Regions from separate parts of the Pseudoalteromonas sp. H103 genome, predicted to be linked through region 2. Evidence: predicted binding sites of a transcription regulator. Region 2 holds the regulator's gene; the other holds the start of a gene.

Region 1 (7,941 bases), on a different contig from region 2:
TGCGAGATAGCGGTTAGGCGACGGATTAAAAGTGAATATACTCAGTTAGCAAACCCACCTATTGACGCAAGTGCTTTTTACGATAGTTTAAACGACGATTCAATTCATCAACCCCTTCATTTGATAGCGGTTTAGTCTCTAACCACCTTGCATGAAAACATGCACCCTCTATATAATTTTCTTGTAATAAAAAGTCTGTAAAATACATTTTATTCAAGCTTTGCTTTATATAATGTCTAATACCAACCTGCATAAATCTTTGATCAATTTAACGAATTAAATTGCACTATAACGTCGTTAAAAGTTTTTTATTTAGAACAACTAGATATAAAAATTTTTGCCTAGTTCTAGCGTAATTTTTTTAACGTTAAATAGACCCCATATATAAGCAGATTGGTATAATAATTGATTTAATGTAAAAAAAGCATCCAAAAATTAAATGCAATTGCTATAATGGCGACAAATGGTATGACATTAAATGCCGTTATCATTAAACCAAGGTAATTAGGAACGTAATGAAGAAAACATTCACGCTAAATCACGAGAAAATCAAATACCCTCGTATGGTTGATGCTGCAAAGCACGAAGTGAAAAAATATTTGAAAAGAGAGCGTAACAAGACGCTTCCTGAAGATGCTGATTATTGGGCATTTGACTGTAAGTTTGGTAATACAGCAGAAGAAGCACAGGTTGTGCATGTTGCTGAATTAAACAACCAAATTGGCGAAATTGAAAAGCAAGGTTTAACTTCTTTCTATGTAGAGATTTTAGCTCGACCTGCACAGCGTCAACAGTTAGACCTTGATGATGACGAGTAAAAAGTTAGTTTAAAACTAATATGTAAATTATGAAATGGGCCTAAGTGGCCCATTTTTTGTTTTTATGATCCGTTCTTTGTTTATGCCAATCTAAATAACCCTCAATCATTTTGAAGTGCCATACCTAGCGTTTGCTATGTGATTGCCTAGAAGGTTAGGTAACTACATATGTGCTTAGTATAGCTTTCATTTTTAAATGATTAGCAAAGCGAGTCGAATTTTTCTGCACACATTTTAACTGTCACTTCATTCAACTCGCCAATAAAGTAATAATGCATTTCTTGATATTTTGTCGCCACCTCAGCTTCACTACATAAGCTTAGCCTTTTATATGGCTGTTAACATTTGCATAACATAAAATAGTATTATAGTGTGTGTAAAATAATAAAAATAAGTATCGCAAGTTATGCCAATAAATTACTCAGATCATGCATTACAACTAAGTTTAAAAAGTTCTAAGGTACTTATTGTGGAAGACCAACTACTAACATTAATTGTACTTAGAAAGGCATTGTCGGATCGTTTTAATGTAATGACTTCTAGAAGTGGTGAAGAGGCTATAGATTTATGTAAGTTAGATCCGCCCGACCTAATACTTCTAGATATCAATTTAGAAGGTATTAATGGAATAGAAACCTGTTTAAAACTAAAAAATACTTACGAAACTCAAGATATCCCAGTTATATTTATTACGTCACTCGAAAGCGAAGAGGGGGCATGTTGGGAAGCTGGTGCCGTAGATTTTATAAAGAAACCGACAAATCCTGAAACACTATTTAGGAGGGTGAGAGCTCACTTAATGATTAAGGCTCAACATGATTTACTTAATCAAAAAGTGTTTATTGACGACTTAACTCAAATTTATAACCGACGCTACTTTGATACCCACTTTATAAAAATAGAACAAAGTGCATTACGTGAAAATGCAGACTGTGCACTGTTACTAATAGATATAGATTACTTTAAGCAATACAATGACACTTATGGCCACGTACAGGGGGATGCGGTATTAAACTTAGTTGCCCAAACAATTACTAAAAGCTTACAACGTCCTGCAGATTTTGTATCAAGATTTGGAGGGGAAGAATTTGTTGTTGTACTTCCCCATACAGGTAATAAAGGCGCTAATTGTGTAGCAGACAAAATAAAAAATAATGTAATGCAACTAGGTATATTGCATAAACACTCAGAGCATGAATTTGTAACAATTAGTATTGGTGGCGCAACATTGCAAACGCGCGACAATAGTAAAAATACATTACAGTTAGCAGATGAAAGAATGTATCAATCTAAGTTTCAAGGGCGTAACCAAGTCAGTTTTTAGCCCCTTTTTAAGTTATAGTTTTGGTTATGGGAGAGTCATACGCTGTGGCATTTTTTGTATTTTTTACCACTGCCACAAGGGCAGTTATCATTTCTACTCACCTTAATATCAGCTACAGGAAGTATAGTCCCATCGATATAACGCCATTTATCGTCCTCTTTTATAAATCGTGAGTGTTCGTGAAGCTCACAGTATAAATTTTGATAAAAATAATGCGCTTTAAATTCAACACTTCCTTGAGAGTCATCGTGGTTTGTACTTACTACGTCTAAACCTACAAACCGGCAACTATTTGCAAAATCTTTAATCTCTTTTATAGGGTTTTCCGCTTTTTTTTCAGAGGCATAAGTATGATAAACATACTTTGCATTTTTTGTAACATAAGCACTATAGCGAGAACGCATTAATTGCTCAGGATTAGCGGCTTGTTGTGACCCTATATGAAGGGGCTCGCAGCAGTGGGCATAATTCAGCCCGCTACTGCAAAAACATTGAGTGGTATTTGGTAAAATCATAATAACAGTACAGAGTTTAAAACATTAGTTTATCAATCTTATTGTGCTAGTGGTATCTCTGTAATTGTCGAGTTTTTTGTAAAGCAATAAAGCTTCGTTGCAGTTTTACTTAAATCTAAAGAAAGGCTATTAAGCAATTGATTATTTACTATATCGGTCCACGTTATTACAGCCGCAAAATTACCGTTATTCAACGCAGAATTCAAAACATACTCTAAATTTACTAAGTGTTTTTGCCTGATCACTAGCAACTTACTTGTATCAATAGAGCACGAGTCGAGTAATGCTCTACTAGGAACATGATCAGGAGCAATCAATAATGTCCATGCGTTAGAGCTATTATAATGGTGCAGCACTTTTAAAAGCTCAAACGTTGCTGATATCTCATCTTCAATTTGAATTAAGTTTACACAATCACGTTTATCATCTTGCTTATAACTTTTAACTGTTCTTACGGTAATAGGCTGTAACATAAATATCTCACTCACTGGGTTTTTATACAGTACACGTATACAGTAGTTTATACAGTGCTTCTGTGCAAGCGATATTTGCTATTTATTTGTACAGTTATTCAGTTTAAAACTAGTGAAGTTAAAAAGTTTAAAAATAATCAATTAGAATCAATCGGTTACATTTAATTTAATGTGAGTCATAATATTTATATTAGCTGATATTTTTGTCAAAGGTGCGATGACGGGTAGAGATAGATATTTTTATACAGTGTTTTATGCTCTATACAGTATTAAGCAAATGATTAATTAATCGATTTGAGGAGCATTAGGAATAAGGTGTGCGTACTGCAGCTGATGAATTTGCTCGTATAGGCTGGCGGCATAGCATTGAGCATCTTTAAATCGTTTAGTTTCTATATGCTTTCTTAGGTCGTTAACTGCAGCGCTAGCGGGTTCATAACCTTGGCTGCTAGCAAGGCTTAACCAAGCCGCAGCATGAAATACACTTTGTGGCACGCCTTCACCTTTTACAAAAAACAAACCTAAATAAAACTGTGCTCTTTGATTACCTGCCATTGCCGCTAGGCGCATCCATTTTGCAGCTAATGGAGGTTGCTTATTTTTTAAATAATATAGCGCTTTATTCAGTGTGCTTTGCTCATCTTTTTTAGCGTTAGCTACTGCAGGGTTGTTATCGGGTTGAGTAACAAAGCCTAAAATATTATCTAACTGTTGTTCTAGGTCGTGCCCGTTGGGTGTTGTTTTTAGCATATTGATTCATTTGTTATTTTAACTGCTTCAATAGTTTAGTATATCGCAAGGTAAAATGTCCTGTTAAAGATGATTTTTATGATAAAATCTCACTACTTTTTACTATTACAAGCTTATTATGTTCGAAGCCTTATTTAAACTTAGCGAAAATAACTCAACAGTTAAACGCGAATGCGTGGCTGGCCTTACTACCTTTATCACTATGGTTTACATTGTATTTGTAAACCCAGCCATGCTTGCAGAGGCTGGAATGGATCAAGGGGCTGCATTTGTTGCTACTTGTATTGCTGCCGCAATAGGCTGTTTTATTATGGGATTATGGGCAAATTACCCATTAGCGCTGGCTCCTGGCATGGGACTAAACGCCTTTTTTACTTATGGTGTTGTATTGGGGATGGGTTATACCTGGCAAGCTGCGTTAGGGGCTGTATTTATGTCGGGGTGTATATTTTTATTTTTGAGCTTATTTAAAGTCAGAGAGTGGATTATTAACGCTATACCTTTGGTATTAAAAAGAGCCATTGCAACTGGTATTGGTGCTTTTTTAGCGTTAATTGCATTAAAAAATGCAGGTATTATTGTCGCAAGTCCTGCAACTCTTGTTCAATTAGGTGATATCACATCGGCAGGTCCATTATTAGCAATATTAAGCTTTTTTGTTATCGCAGCACTTTTATACCGCGATTTTAAAAGTGGTGTACTCATTAGTATTTTATTAGTGACTGGCATTGCTTTAAGTTTAGGGCTTGTTGAATATCATGGTGTGATAGCTATGCCGCCTTCAATTATGCCTACTTTTATGCAACTAGATTTTGCCGCGGCTTTTGAGCTGTCTATGCTAAGTGTAATTTTTGCATTTCTGTTTGTTGATTTATTTGATACTTCGGGCACCTTGGTTGCTGTTACTCAAAAAGCGGGACTCGCAGACGAGAAAGGCAATATGCCGCGTTTGGGTCGTGCTTTAAGTGCCGATAGCTCTGCAACAATTGCCGGTGCTATGCTTGGTACTTCAACTACAACGTCTTATATTGAGTCAGTAGCGGGTGTATCTGTTGGTGGACGTACAGGCTTAACGGCTGTAGTTGTTGGCATATGCTTTTTATTAATGATGTTTTTTGCACCCCTTGCACAAATGGTACCGGCGTATGCAACAGCAGGCGCAATTCTTTACGTTGCTGTATTAATGCTACAAAATCTAAAGTTTGTAAATTGGGATGATATGACTGATGCAATTCCTGTTACTGTTGTATTGTTAATGACTCCACTTACTTTTTCTATTGCACATGGCATAGCGCTTGGTTTTATATCTTACACTGCGGTTAAAGTACTGTGTGGTAAGAAAGATCAAATTAGCATTAGCGTTTGGATTTTAACGGCATTATTTGTTATTAAATTTGCGTTCTTATCATAATAGAATAAAACGGTAATCATAAAAAACCCATACAAATTGATTTGTATGGGTTTTTTAATATTTGTAGCATGGATATAAAGAGTCGATAAGTTATCGCTGTTAATAACACCATGTATTATTTGGCAAACCTAATTTACCATTTCTTTTTAGGGGCAAATAAAACATCCAGATCGTCTTGTTCGGCTTCGGCTTTCTTTTTAAGGGCACTTGCATTAGAGGCTCTTAATTCAACACTAATTGCTTCTAGGTAGCCTTCAACTTCTTGGCGTTTTGATGTTACATACTCATCAGAGTAGGTAACAGCACTTAATGTTGCATATGCTTTTTCAAAATACTGTCTTGCTGAGCCAACCATGCTTGCTGAGCGAGCCGATAGACCTCGTTTTATTTGGCTTTCAATATTTATGCGTAATTGTAATTTTTCAAGACGTTTGTCCTCTACAGAAAAAACCTGACTATCAACACGGCCTTTACTGTGCTCAGAGCGTAAAATTGCGCGCAGCTTTTTTATACCTTGAATCAAACTTACCAGTTGCTTATCATTACTTGGTAATGCTAAAGACTCGCTATTATTACCTTGTACAGGGTTTGATAAGTGAGTTTTTGACTCGCTTAATCTACTTTTAAGCGCTTTAGAATTTGGCGAGTTTGAAACCATTGTATTTAATGCTTCATATACGCGGCGTTGTAATGCACGAATTATATTTTCGGATAAAGGAATATTTGCACTATTCATAAGTGCTTCTTCGGTTTCTTCAATAATTGCTTTTTGCTTTGTTAACTCTTTGCGGCGTTCAGCTTCTTGTTTTTCTTTATGTTGCTGTACAGCACTTACCCACAGCGCTATTACTATAAGCGCGACTATAAGTATTATTATGATAGAAACAATCATTTTTTAATTCTCTGATTCATAATCTAATTTGCTTAATCTTACATTAATTATACGTTAACTGTGTAGCTTTGCGTTGATAAACTTAAAAATACCCAGTTAATTAGGGTTTAGCTTTCTTAAAGTGTTGTAAGACGAAGGGATTATAAGATTAACCTGAATAAACATCGCTACCTCAAGCATATTTATTATGCTAGCCTTGAGTACTAATCAGATAATTGCATGCCTTAAGCACTAATGTGGCTTTTTATTCAAATAACACTTGGTTTTAACAGGTATTGCCTTTATAAATAATATGAATAACAACGTTAAAATTTGCAGCCATGAAATTACAACAACTCAGATACATAGTAGAAGTACAAAATCATAAATTAAATGTTTCAGCCACCGCTGAGAGCTTATTTACCTCGCAGCCGGGGATTTCTAAACAAGTACGAATGCTTGAAGATGAGTTAGGTGTACAAATTTTTGGTCGTAGCGGAAAGCATTTAACGCATGTAACAGGTGCTGGCGAAGATATTATTAATATTTCTCGTGAAATATTATCTAAAGTTGAAGGGATTAAAGCGGTAGCAAACGAACACACATTACCTGATCAAGGTAAGTTAAACATTGCAACCACACACACTCAAGCTCGTTATGCTTTACCAAATGTTATTCAAGGGTTTATGAAAAAATACCCTGCGGTATCACTGCATATGCATCAAGGCACACCTCAGCAAATCTCTGATGCTGCAGCACGTGGTGATGCAGATTTTGCAATTGCCACTGAAGCACTGCATTTATATTCAGATTTAGTTATGTTGCCTTGTTATCATTGGAATCGCAGTATAGTGGTGGCTAAAGATCACCCACTTGCCAAAAAAGCAGATAATTTAACTGTTTCTGATATTGCACAATACCCTCTAATTACTTATGTATTTGGTTTTACGGGTCGTTCGGAGCTTGATAAGGCATTTAGTGCTCATGGTCTTGAACCACACATTGTATTTACCGCAACCGATGCAGATGTTATTAAAACCTATGTACGGCTAGGGCTCGGCGTAGGCGTTGTTGCGTCTATGGCTATTGATCAGTTAAGCGATACAGATTTAGTGTGTATAGATGCTAGTCACTTGTTTGAAGCAAGTACGACTAAAATTGGCTTTAGAAAGGGCAGTTTTTTACGTACGTATATGTATGATTTTATTGAACGTTTTGCCCCGCACCTAACCAAGGAGCGAGTAGAGCGAGCAAGTTTACTGCGCAATCAAGAAGACGTAGATAAACTTTTTGAAGACATAGAGTTACCTGTTAAATAGCCTAATTAATCCGAGCTCTGGATAATTAAATTGAACGAATAATAAAAAGCCGCCTATTTTACAATAGGCGGCTTTTTGATTTTATCGCATTTAACATTCAATAATATTTACAGCTAACCCACCACGTGCGGTTTCTTTGTATTTAGTCTTCATGTCATTACCGGTATCAAGCATCGTTTTAATTACTTTATCAAGCGATACCTTTTGCTCACCACTGCCACGAATAGCAAGGCGTGATGCGTTTATTGCCTTAATAGAGCCCATTGCATTGCGTTCAATACAGGGTACTTGCACTAAGCCACCAACAGGGTCGCAGGTAAGACCTAAGTTATGTTCCATGCCAATTTCAGCGGCGTTTTCAACTTGTACAACATTACCGCCTACTATTTCAGTAAGTGCACCCGCAGCCATTGAACACGCAACACCTACTTCACCTTGACAGCCTACTTCAGCGCCTGAG
Region 2 (7,941 bases):
AATAAATACGATTTTGCACATTTGCACTGCCAGCTACCATGTAGGCAAGCTGCGAAGAAAGCGCTAATAAACCGCCTCCGTTATATCTAAAGTCGATAACAAGCTCTTCTACGTTATCGGTTTTAAATTTATTAACCGCAGCAATTAAACCTTCCTGGGCAACCCCTATATGGCTATTAAACTGCATATAACCTACGTTTGTGCCATTTGCAGTGGTAATGGTTTTAACGTTTTGGACAGGCGTTTGCTCTATGTTGCCAGCAGTTACGTTAAAGGTTTTTTCAGCGCCATCGTTACTGCGCACAACTATGGTATGCGAATCGCCATTAGTGGGACTAAATAAACCTTCGTTTAGGGTATCTACGCCAGCTTGTGTGTTGGTATTTATACTTACACCATCAACTTCAAGTACGGTATCGCCTCGTTGAAAGCCTATTTGGCTCGCTGGTGAGTCATCTTCAAGGTAAGCAACACGCAAAATTCTATCGGCTGAGTCGCCTATAAATGCCCAATTTATGCCATAACCTGAGGTAACACCCGATTGCGCTTCTTGAAAGTAATCTTCAGAAGGCTCTGAAAAATGAAAGTTATCCTTTTTATCGCCTGAGTCAGTCAGTTCTTCGGTTTTTAGCTGAGCAAAGTACTCAGCTACCGTATCGAAAGACTCAGGGTCGTTATCGGTAATTTCGTCATACCAAAGGTAGGTTTCGTCACTCCACGAGCGAAGCCAAAGTTTTTCGTCAAGTGCTGAGCCTGCTTGGTCTGGGTAAGGCTCATTATTATTAAACGGATCGTTACCTGTGCGCGGTGTTTCGCAAAAGTTTTTTAAATCATCCGATGGCTCAAATACTCCAGCAGTCCAAGTTGGGGCTGAACTAGCAGGGGGGGTGACTACTGGGTCTGGTGTTGTATCCATGCTGCTACCACCGCCACAGCCAGCAAGCGTTAGGCCTGAAAGTGCAGCAATAATAGCGAGTGATGCTTTATTATTTTTAAACATACAAAACTACTTTTTGTAAATAAGTTGTTTAAAATACTACAACACCCGCCTATTTATTCAACGTATTTGGCCCTGATTTATGTAAATGAGTGTACAAACCAGGCTTTTTAGAGCTTGCTTGCGCTACTTTTATTAGCAAACGCTTGTCTTTGCCACGCATCAAATAGCTTTTGTTGTTTGTTTGATATTTTTAAACCGTATGTTTTTTTCATATAAGCGTAGGTGTCGGCAATGCGCTTACGGGCATAAAATGGTGGCTCTACTACGCGTTGTTTAAAGTTAACTTTTACTTCGCAGCGGCCATATTGTGTGGCGTTTTCGCTAAGCATACCAAAGCGATAGTTAGAGCGATCTGCGTTAATTTCGCCAATAGCGGGGGCTAAGTTGTTTATGTCGGCTTCCATTTTCCTAAATTTAGCACTGACCTTTCGGCAGTTTTTGCGTCCGCCGTCTTGCCAGCATTGTAGCTGGTGGCCAAACTCCCACGCGGGCACTATATGCTCCCATTCAATACGTAAAGCGCGCTGGTTTACTTTGCCTGAGCGGGTAAATGTATTACGAGGCACATAACCACAACTCGTTGGATCTGGCACTAGTTTTTTACCTTGTTTTTTAATGTCGCAGCCGCAGTAGAGGCTTTTGGCGTTATTAGGCAGGGTTTTAATTAAGTGTCTTTTAGCCGTTGAAAAACGGGTGAATTCTTCACTCGATGCCGAAAAACAAATACAACAAGCCACAAAGGCTAAAATAAATTTAAGCATATCCATCACATACGTGAACTACAGGAGGCGCTAGTTTAAAGCCTTGAAATTAAAATATAAACCTATTTAAAAATCCTTTTAAGCCTTAAGTTTTGCAAAAGTAGCAACATACCGCATAAACAAAATAGCACGCTGGTGGCTGCAAAGCTGATTAGTAACGGGTTGTTAAAATCTTCTCGCTCGTCGTAATCCATTATGTGCAGCATCCAAAAAAAGTCGAATATACGCCATAGAGTGCTGCGAACAGTAATTACTTTGCCGTTAATCGCATTTAAATACAGCGTGGTATTAAAGGTGTCGTTAAATTGTACTTGCCACACATTTGTTTTGTATCCGACCTCTCGAGTACCTTGTTTTAAAAGCGTTGTACTAATTGGCTTAGCGTCGATGAGTAAATGAGCCTGCGCATTAGCGGTAATTTGTATTTTAGTGGGTGGTTCAAAAGGGCGACCCGTTAAACCATTAAAGCTTTGCTGTTCGGTATTATTGATAACAGTAATAAGGGGAGTAGTTAAAAAGTTTTCAAATATTATTTGAGTGGGGTTAGCCATTTGTGAAGTAATATCATCGAGTGATGCAGGGTAGTCTGCTTGTGTAAATGGGTTTGTAAGTGTGCGTTTAGTAAGGTGTTTGCCGTGCACATAGTCAAGTGGAATAGCGCTCATAACTAAGCCGCCTAAAAGCCAAGCTAAAATTTGTAAGGCAAGTAAATAGCCTAGCCACTTATGTAATTTGCGTGCACGCTTAAATATTTTTTTGCTCATATTTATCTTCTTATTATTTTTAGCGTTAGTTTATTATAGCTTCCCACGCTTTTGCTGCGGCATTTTGTCGCAGTTTTTCATAAGTTTATAAATATGAGGCTTTAATGACATCAATAGATTTTAGTTAATTTTAGCTTTCACGCAGGGCATTTATTAGCTCTTGTTTGTTCATTTTAGATCGCCCGCTAATGCCCACCTCTTTTGCTTTGTCGTATAACTGTTTTTTTGTACGTTGCTCATACTGAGAGGCTTTGCCGCCTTTAACTGCTGTTTTATGGGTATTGCTATTGGCAATACGTGCTGCTTTTTGTTTACTCATGCCCTCATCGCGAAGTGCATCGTACTGATCGTCGTTTTTAATTTGTGGACCATGATCTACCATTTTAATGCTCCTTAAAAATCGTTACTTACACAGTGTGTGTATTAATTTCATTGTTTAATTGTAAAACTAAGCAATTAAGCCAGCTTAATTAAAACGAGCAAGTTAGGTGCCAAAAGCGTTAAAAAGTGCATTTATGAAGATAAAGCAAGGATTACTGCTTTGTTAATTTGGTATAAAAGTAAAACTGCGTTAAAGTTTGCGATGAAACTATAAGAGGGTAAAAAGCAGACAATGTCGGAAATTCAATTTTTAAATGTAGATCTAGAGCTTGAGTCTAAACATGATATTAGCGCCTTAGTGGCAGACTTAAAGAAAAACGCGACGGTTTTGCATTATGATAAAGACGAATATCGTCAACTTGCGCGTATTGAAGCCTCAGGTGAAATATCAACACCAGATAAAGCTATTAACCACTTGTGCGAGCTTATTGAGTCGTGTTCACGTAATGCGCTTAAACAATGGCTAAGCTGCTCGCGAAGAACGTTTGATATTGGCTTTGAATCGGGCACGTCACCTAAGTGCTTTAACCAAGCCCTACATGCAGACACACTGCTCCGTATATCTGCGATTGGTGCAGGTATGGAAATTACAATTTATCCTATCGAAAAATAAAAAGAAGTAATTACCTGCGCTCTACAACTGCTGCGGTCATTTTTGATACGCAGCATAGCTCATTGCGACTATTTGTTATTTTTATTTCCCACACAGAACTACGTTTACCTATATGAAAAGCCCTAGCGGTTGCAGTTAAAGTACCATTGCGAGATGCTTTTAAATGGCTTGCGCTAATTTCCTGCCCTACACAATAAAACTTTGTAAAATCGACAACAAAATTAGCAGCATAGCTTGCTACTGTTTCAGCAAGTACTACATTTGCACCACCGTGAACCATACCCATAGGATTATGATGCTCAGGAATTGCTGGCATAGTAGCAACTAGGTAATCGTCACCAATTTCTGTGACTTCAATACTCATGGTTTTCATTAATGTGCCTTGGCCGTTAATGCCTTCCTCTAACTGTTTGCAAAGCTCTAAAGTGATGGGTTGGTGCCAAATACTCATAATTACTCCTTTGAATTAAAACCAAGTTTATTGCACTTTATAAATGTGAATTTTATAAATACCTAAAATGTACACATATGCTTTTAGTTTAGCTATTTTAAAGCAGAATTTAAATTTGCGATTTTTATTTAACTGTATATACTCACAGTTAAATGTACTGTATGGAAAACCAGTTGTATGCGACCATTAACGAAACGCCAAGCTCAAATACTAGAACTCATTAAAGTTTTTATTAAAGACACTGGTATGCCTCCTACACGTGCCGAAATAGCGCAAACATTAGGTTTTAAAAGTGCTAATGCAGCAGAAGAACACTTAAAAGCGCTTGCTAAAAAGGGTGTAATTAAGATGAAGCCAGGTGCAAGCCGTGGCATTCAATTAATTGAAGAAGAAGAGCCAGAGCAATTAGGCTTACCTCTTATAGGGCGTGTTGCTGCAGGCTCACCTATTTTGGCGCAAGAACATGTTGAGAGCCATTGCAAAATAGACCCTTTAATGTTTAAACCAGCCGCCGATTTTTTACTTCGTGTAAATGGCATGAGTATGAAAGATATTGGTATTATGGATGGCGATTTACTGGCTGTACATCGCACTCAAACTGCTGAAAACGGCCAAGTTGTGGTTGCACGAGTAGATGAAGATGTAACCGTAAAACGCTTAGAAAAAGCAGGCCGCAAAGTATTATTACACGCCGAAAACGAAGAGTTTACGCCAATAGAAGTAGACCTTGAAAATGAGTCTTTTAATATTGAAGGCTTAGCAGTAGGCGTAATTAGAAACGCCGATTGGATGTAATTTCTAGCCTATATTAGATAGTAAATTTATAAATGCGCACTTTTTAGTGTGCATTTTTGTTTTAAAAACTCACCTTTTAGCAATACTAAAACAGCTATATAGTTATTTAAGCTGTAAACTTTTTTGCACTCGTACTTAACTCTTCTTTTATGTGATACACCCCCTATTTTTTCTCGTTTTTTGATTATTAAATTTGTATTTATGTTGGTGTAATTAAGGCTAATTTTAAAATACAACTTGTTTGTTTTTTATACTGAAACTTGCTTGTTGTATGTTTTTTAGCTAATTATTAATTTGCTGGGCTAACAATAACTCACAGCTTTTAGTTTTGAGAACACACAATATACACAAACTCTTTGTTGGCACAGCAATACCAATTGAAACAAATAAGATTGGTTAAATAATAAAAATAACGAATAGGCGTTTAAGCCGTATGCCTCTTCGCTTTGCACTCGCAATAGCATCAAAGGAGCCGTCACATGGGTAAACTGACCTCTACCTTGTGGTTTGTATTGATTGTTTTTCCGCAGCATGTAATGGCAAATAGCCAATACAATATGCGCAAAGGCGTAACCGATATAAGCAATAATGTATATCAGCTACACATGACCATATTTTTAATATGTTGTGTGATTGGGGTGATAGTGTTCGCAATTATGTTTTGGGCACTTATTCATCACCGTAAATCTAAAGGGGCAGTACCTGCCCAATTTCATGAAAGTACTAAAGTAGAAATACTTTGGACTGCCATTCCATTTGTTATCTTAATTGCCATGGCAATCCCTGCCACTAAAACACTTATTGCAATGGAAGATGCCAGCAAAGCTGATTTAACCATTAAAATTACGGGTTCGCAGTGGAAGTGGCATTACGAATACATGGGTGAGGATGTCGCGTTTTACTCAATTTTATCTACCCCTCAAGATGAAATAGCCAACCTTGCAGATAAAAATCCAAATTATTTGCTTGAAGTTGATAAGCCATTAGTGCTGCCAATTAATCAAAAAGTACGTTTTTTAATGACCTCAGATGACGTTATTCACTCTTGGTGGGTACCTGACTTTGCTGTTAAAAAAGATGCAAACCCCGGCTTCATAAACGAAACATGGACCAACATTAACGAAGAAGGTATTTACCGAGGACAGTGCGCTGAGCTGTGCGGTAAAGATCATGGCTTTATGCCAGTGGTGGTTGAGGCAAAATCGCAGGAAGATTTTAATGCTTGGCTTGCTGATTCAAAACAAGCAAAGCAAAAAGCGGCATTAGCCGATGCAGCTCTGCTTGATCAAACGTTGCCTAAAGAAGAGTTAATGACTTTAGGCGAGCAAGTGTATATGGCAAGTTGCGCCGCGTGTCATCAGCCAACGGGCATGGGCTTACCGGGCGTATTTCCTGCACTTAAAGGCAGCCCCATTGTGCTTGGTGATATAAAAGATCACATTGATATTGTGATCCATGGTCGCCCTGGTACTGCAATGCAAGCTTTTGCTAAACAACTATCAATCAAACAACTTGCGGCAGTCATTACCTACAAACGCAATGCGTGGGGTAACGATACGGGTGATGTAATTCAACCTAGTGAGATTCAGGCAGCACTTGATGCTGATGGGGAGGCGAACTAATGAGTAGCATAGTAGAACAATCTAACGCCAATGAAGCTCACCACGGTCATCATCCTGCAAAAGGCTTTAAGCGCTGGTTATATACAACCAATCATAAAGATATTGGCAGCTTATATTTAATTTTTTCGCTGACTATGTTTTTAATTGGCGGCGCTATGGCTATGGTCATTAGGGCCGAATTATTTCAACCTGGGTTACAGCTAGTTGAGCCTCATTTTTTTAATCAAATGACCACTGTACATGGCTTGATTATGGTATTTGGTGCGGTTATGCCAGCCTTTACTGGCCTTGCTAACTGGATGGTGCCATTAATGATTGGTGCGCCAGATATGGCACTACCAAGAATGAATAACTGGAGCTTTTGGATATTACCCTTCGCATTTTTAATCCTGCTGGCTTCTTTATTTATGCCTGGCGGTGGGCCTGCATTCGGCTGGACTTTTTACGCTCCTCTTTCAACTACTTACAGTAACGATAATACTGCGTTGTTTGTATTTGCCGTTCATATTATGGGTATCAGCTCAATTATGGGGGCAATCAATGTAATTGTGACCATAGTTAATTTACGTGCTCCGGGTATGACATGGATGAAGCTTCCGTTATTCGTGTGGACATGGCTAATAACTGCATTTTTGTTAATTGCTGTTATGCCTGTACTTGCGGGAGCTGTGACCATGGTACTCACTGATAAATACTTTGCTACTAGCTTTTTTGATGCGGCCGGCGGTGGTGACCCGGTTATGTTTCAGCACATATTTTGGTTTTTTGGTCACCCTGAAGTATACATCATGATTTTGCCAGCTTTTGGCATTATATCGACCATAGTACCTACCTTTTCACGTAAAAAACTATTTGGTTATGCGTCCATGGTGTACGCCACCTCATCCATTGCGCTACTTAGTTTTATTGTATGGGCTCACCATATGTTTACCACAGGTATGCCGGTGGCTGGCGAGTTATTTTTTATGTACGCAACGATGCTTATATCGGTGCCAACTGGAGTAAAAGTATTTAACTGGGTAGCGACCATGTGGAAAGGCTCAATTAGCTTTGAAGTCCCCATGCTATTTAGTATTGCCTTTATTGTGCTGTTTACCTTAGGAGGCTTTTCTGGGTTGATGTTAGCCATTACACCTGCTGATTTTCAGTATCATGATACGTACTTTGTGGTGGCGCATTTTCACTATGTATTAGTAACCGGGGCCATCTTTTCGATAATGGCGGGTGCTTATTACTGGCTGCCTAAATGGACCGGTAATATGTTTAATATTACCTTGGCTAAATGGCATTTTTGGCTATCGCTTGTCAGTGTAAATGTACTGTTTTTTCCTATGCATTTTGTAGGGCTTGCCGGTATGCCCAGGCGTATTCCAGATTACGCTCTGCAGTTTGCCGATTTTAACGCCATTATTAGTATTGGTGGGTTTGCATTTGGTTTATCGCAGCTTTTATTTGTGGCCGTGGTAATTAAGTGCGCCCGAGGTGGCGATAAAGTGCCTGCAAAAGTGTGGGATGGTGCCGAAGGTTTAGAGTGGGAAGTTGAATCTCCAGCGC

What was found. The regulator LexA, encoded in region 2, represses DNA repair genes until DNA is damaged. The targets are predictions, from matches to a motif close to TACTGTATNNNNATACAGTA.
Region 1: the regulator LexA is predicted to act here: its motif matches at 3,156-3,175, upstream of ATS74_RS10365 (SulA-like leucine-rich domain-containing protein).

Annotation. Positions count from the first base shown of each region.
Region 1 is NZ_LOFG01000015.1:84,878-92,818, forward strand. Features, by position in the region: gene ATS74_RS10345 (VC2046/SO_2500 family protein) at 1-135, shown strand, start outside; gene ATS74_RS10350 (DUF6172 family protein) at 516-818, shown strand; gene ATS74_RS10355 (GGDEF domain-containing response regulator) at 1,288-2,142, shown strand; gene ATS74_RS10360 (YchJ family protein) at 2,178-2,657, opposite strand; gene ATS74_RS10365 (SulA-like leucine-rich domain-containing protein) at 2,696-3,130, opposite strand; gene ATS74_RS10370 (SEL1-like repeat protein) at 3,416-3,880, opposite strand; gene ATS74_RS10375 (NCS2 family permease) at 3,999-5,291, shown strand; gene ATS74_RS10380 (hypothetical protein) at 5,425-6,183, opposite strand; gene cysB (HTH-type transcriptional regulator CysB) at 6,504-7,481, shown strand; gene ATS74_RS10390 (L-serine ammonia-lyase) at 7,572-7,941, opposite strand, start outside.
Region 2 is NZ_LOFG01000005.1:78,896-86,836, reverse strand. Features, by position in the region: gene ATS74_RS05645 (S41 family peptidase) at 1-1,000, opposite strand, end outside; gene ATS74_RS05640 (endonuclease) at 1,108-1,767, opposite strand; gene ATS74_RS05635 (hypothetical protein) at 1,824-2,525, opposite strand; gene ATS74_RS05630 (DUF7218 family protein) at 2,656-2,907, opposite strand; gene ATS74_RS05625 (hypothetical protein) at 3,139-3,519, shown strand; gene ATS74_RS05620 (PaaI family thioesterase) at 3,530-3,970, opposite strand; gene lexA (transcriptional repressor LexA) at 4,148-4,765, shown strand; gene coxB (cytochrome c oxidase subunit II) at 5,245-6,387, shown strand; gene ctaD (cytochrome c oxidase subunit I) at 6,387-7,941, shown strand, end outside.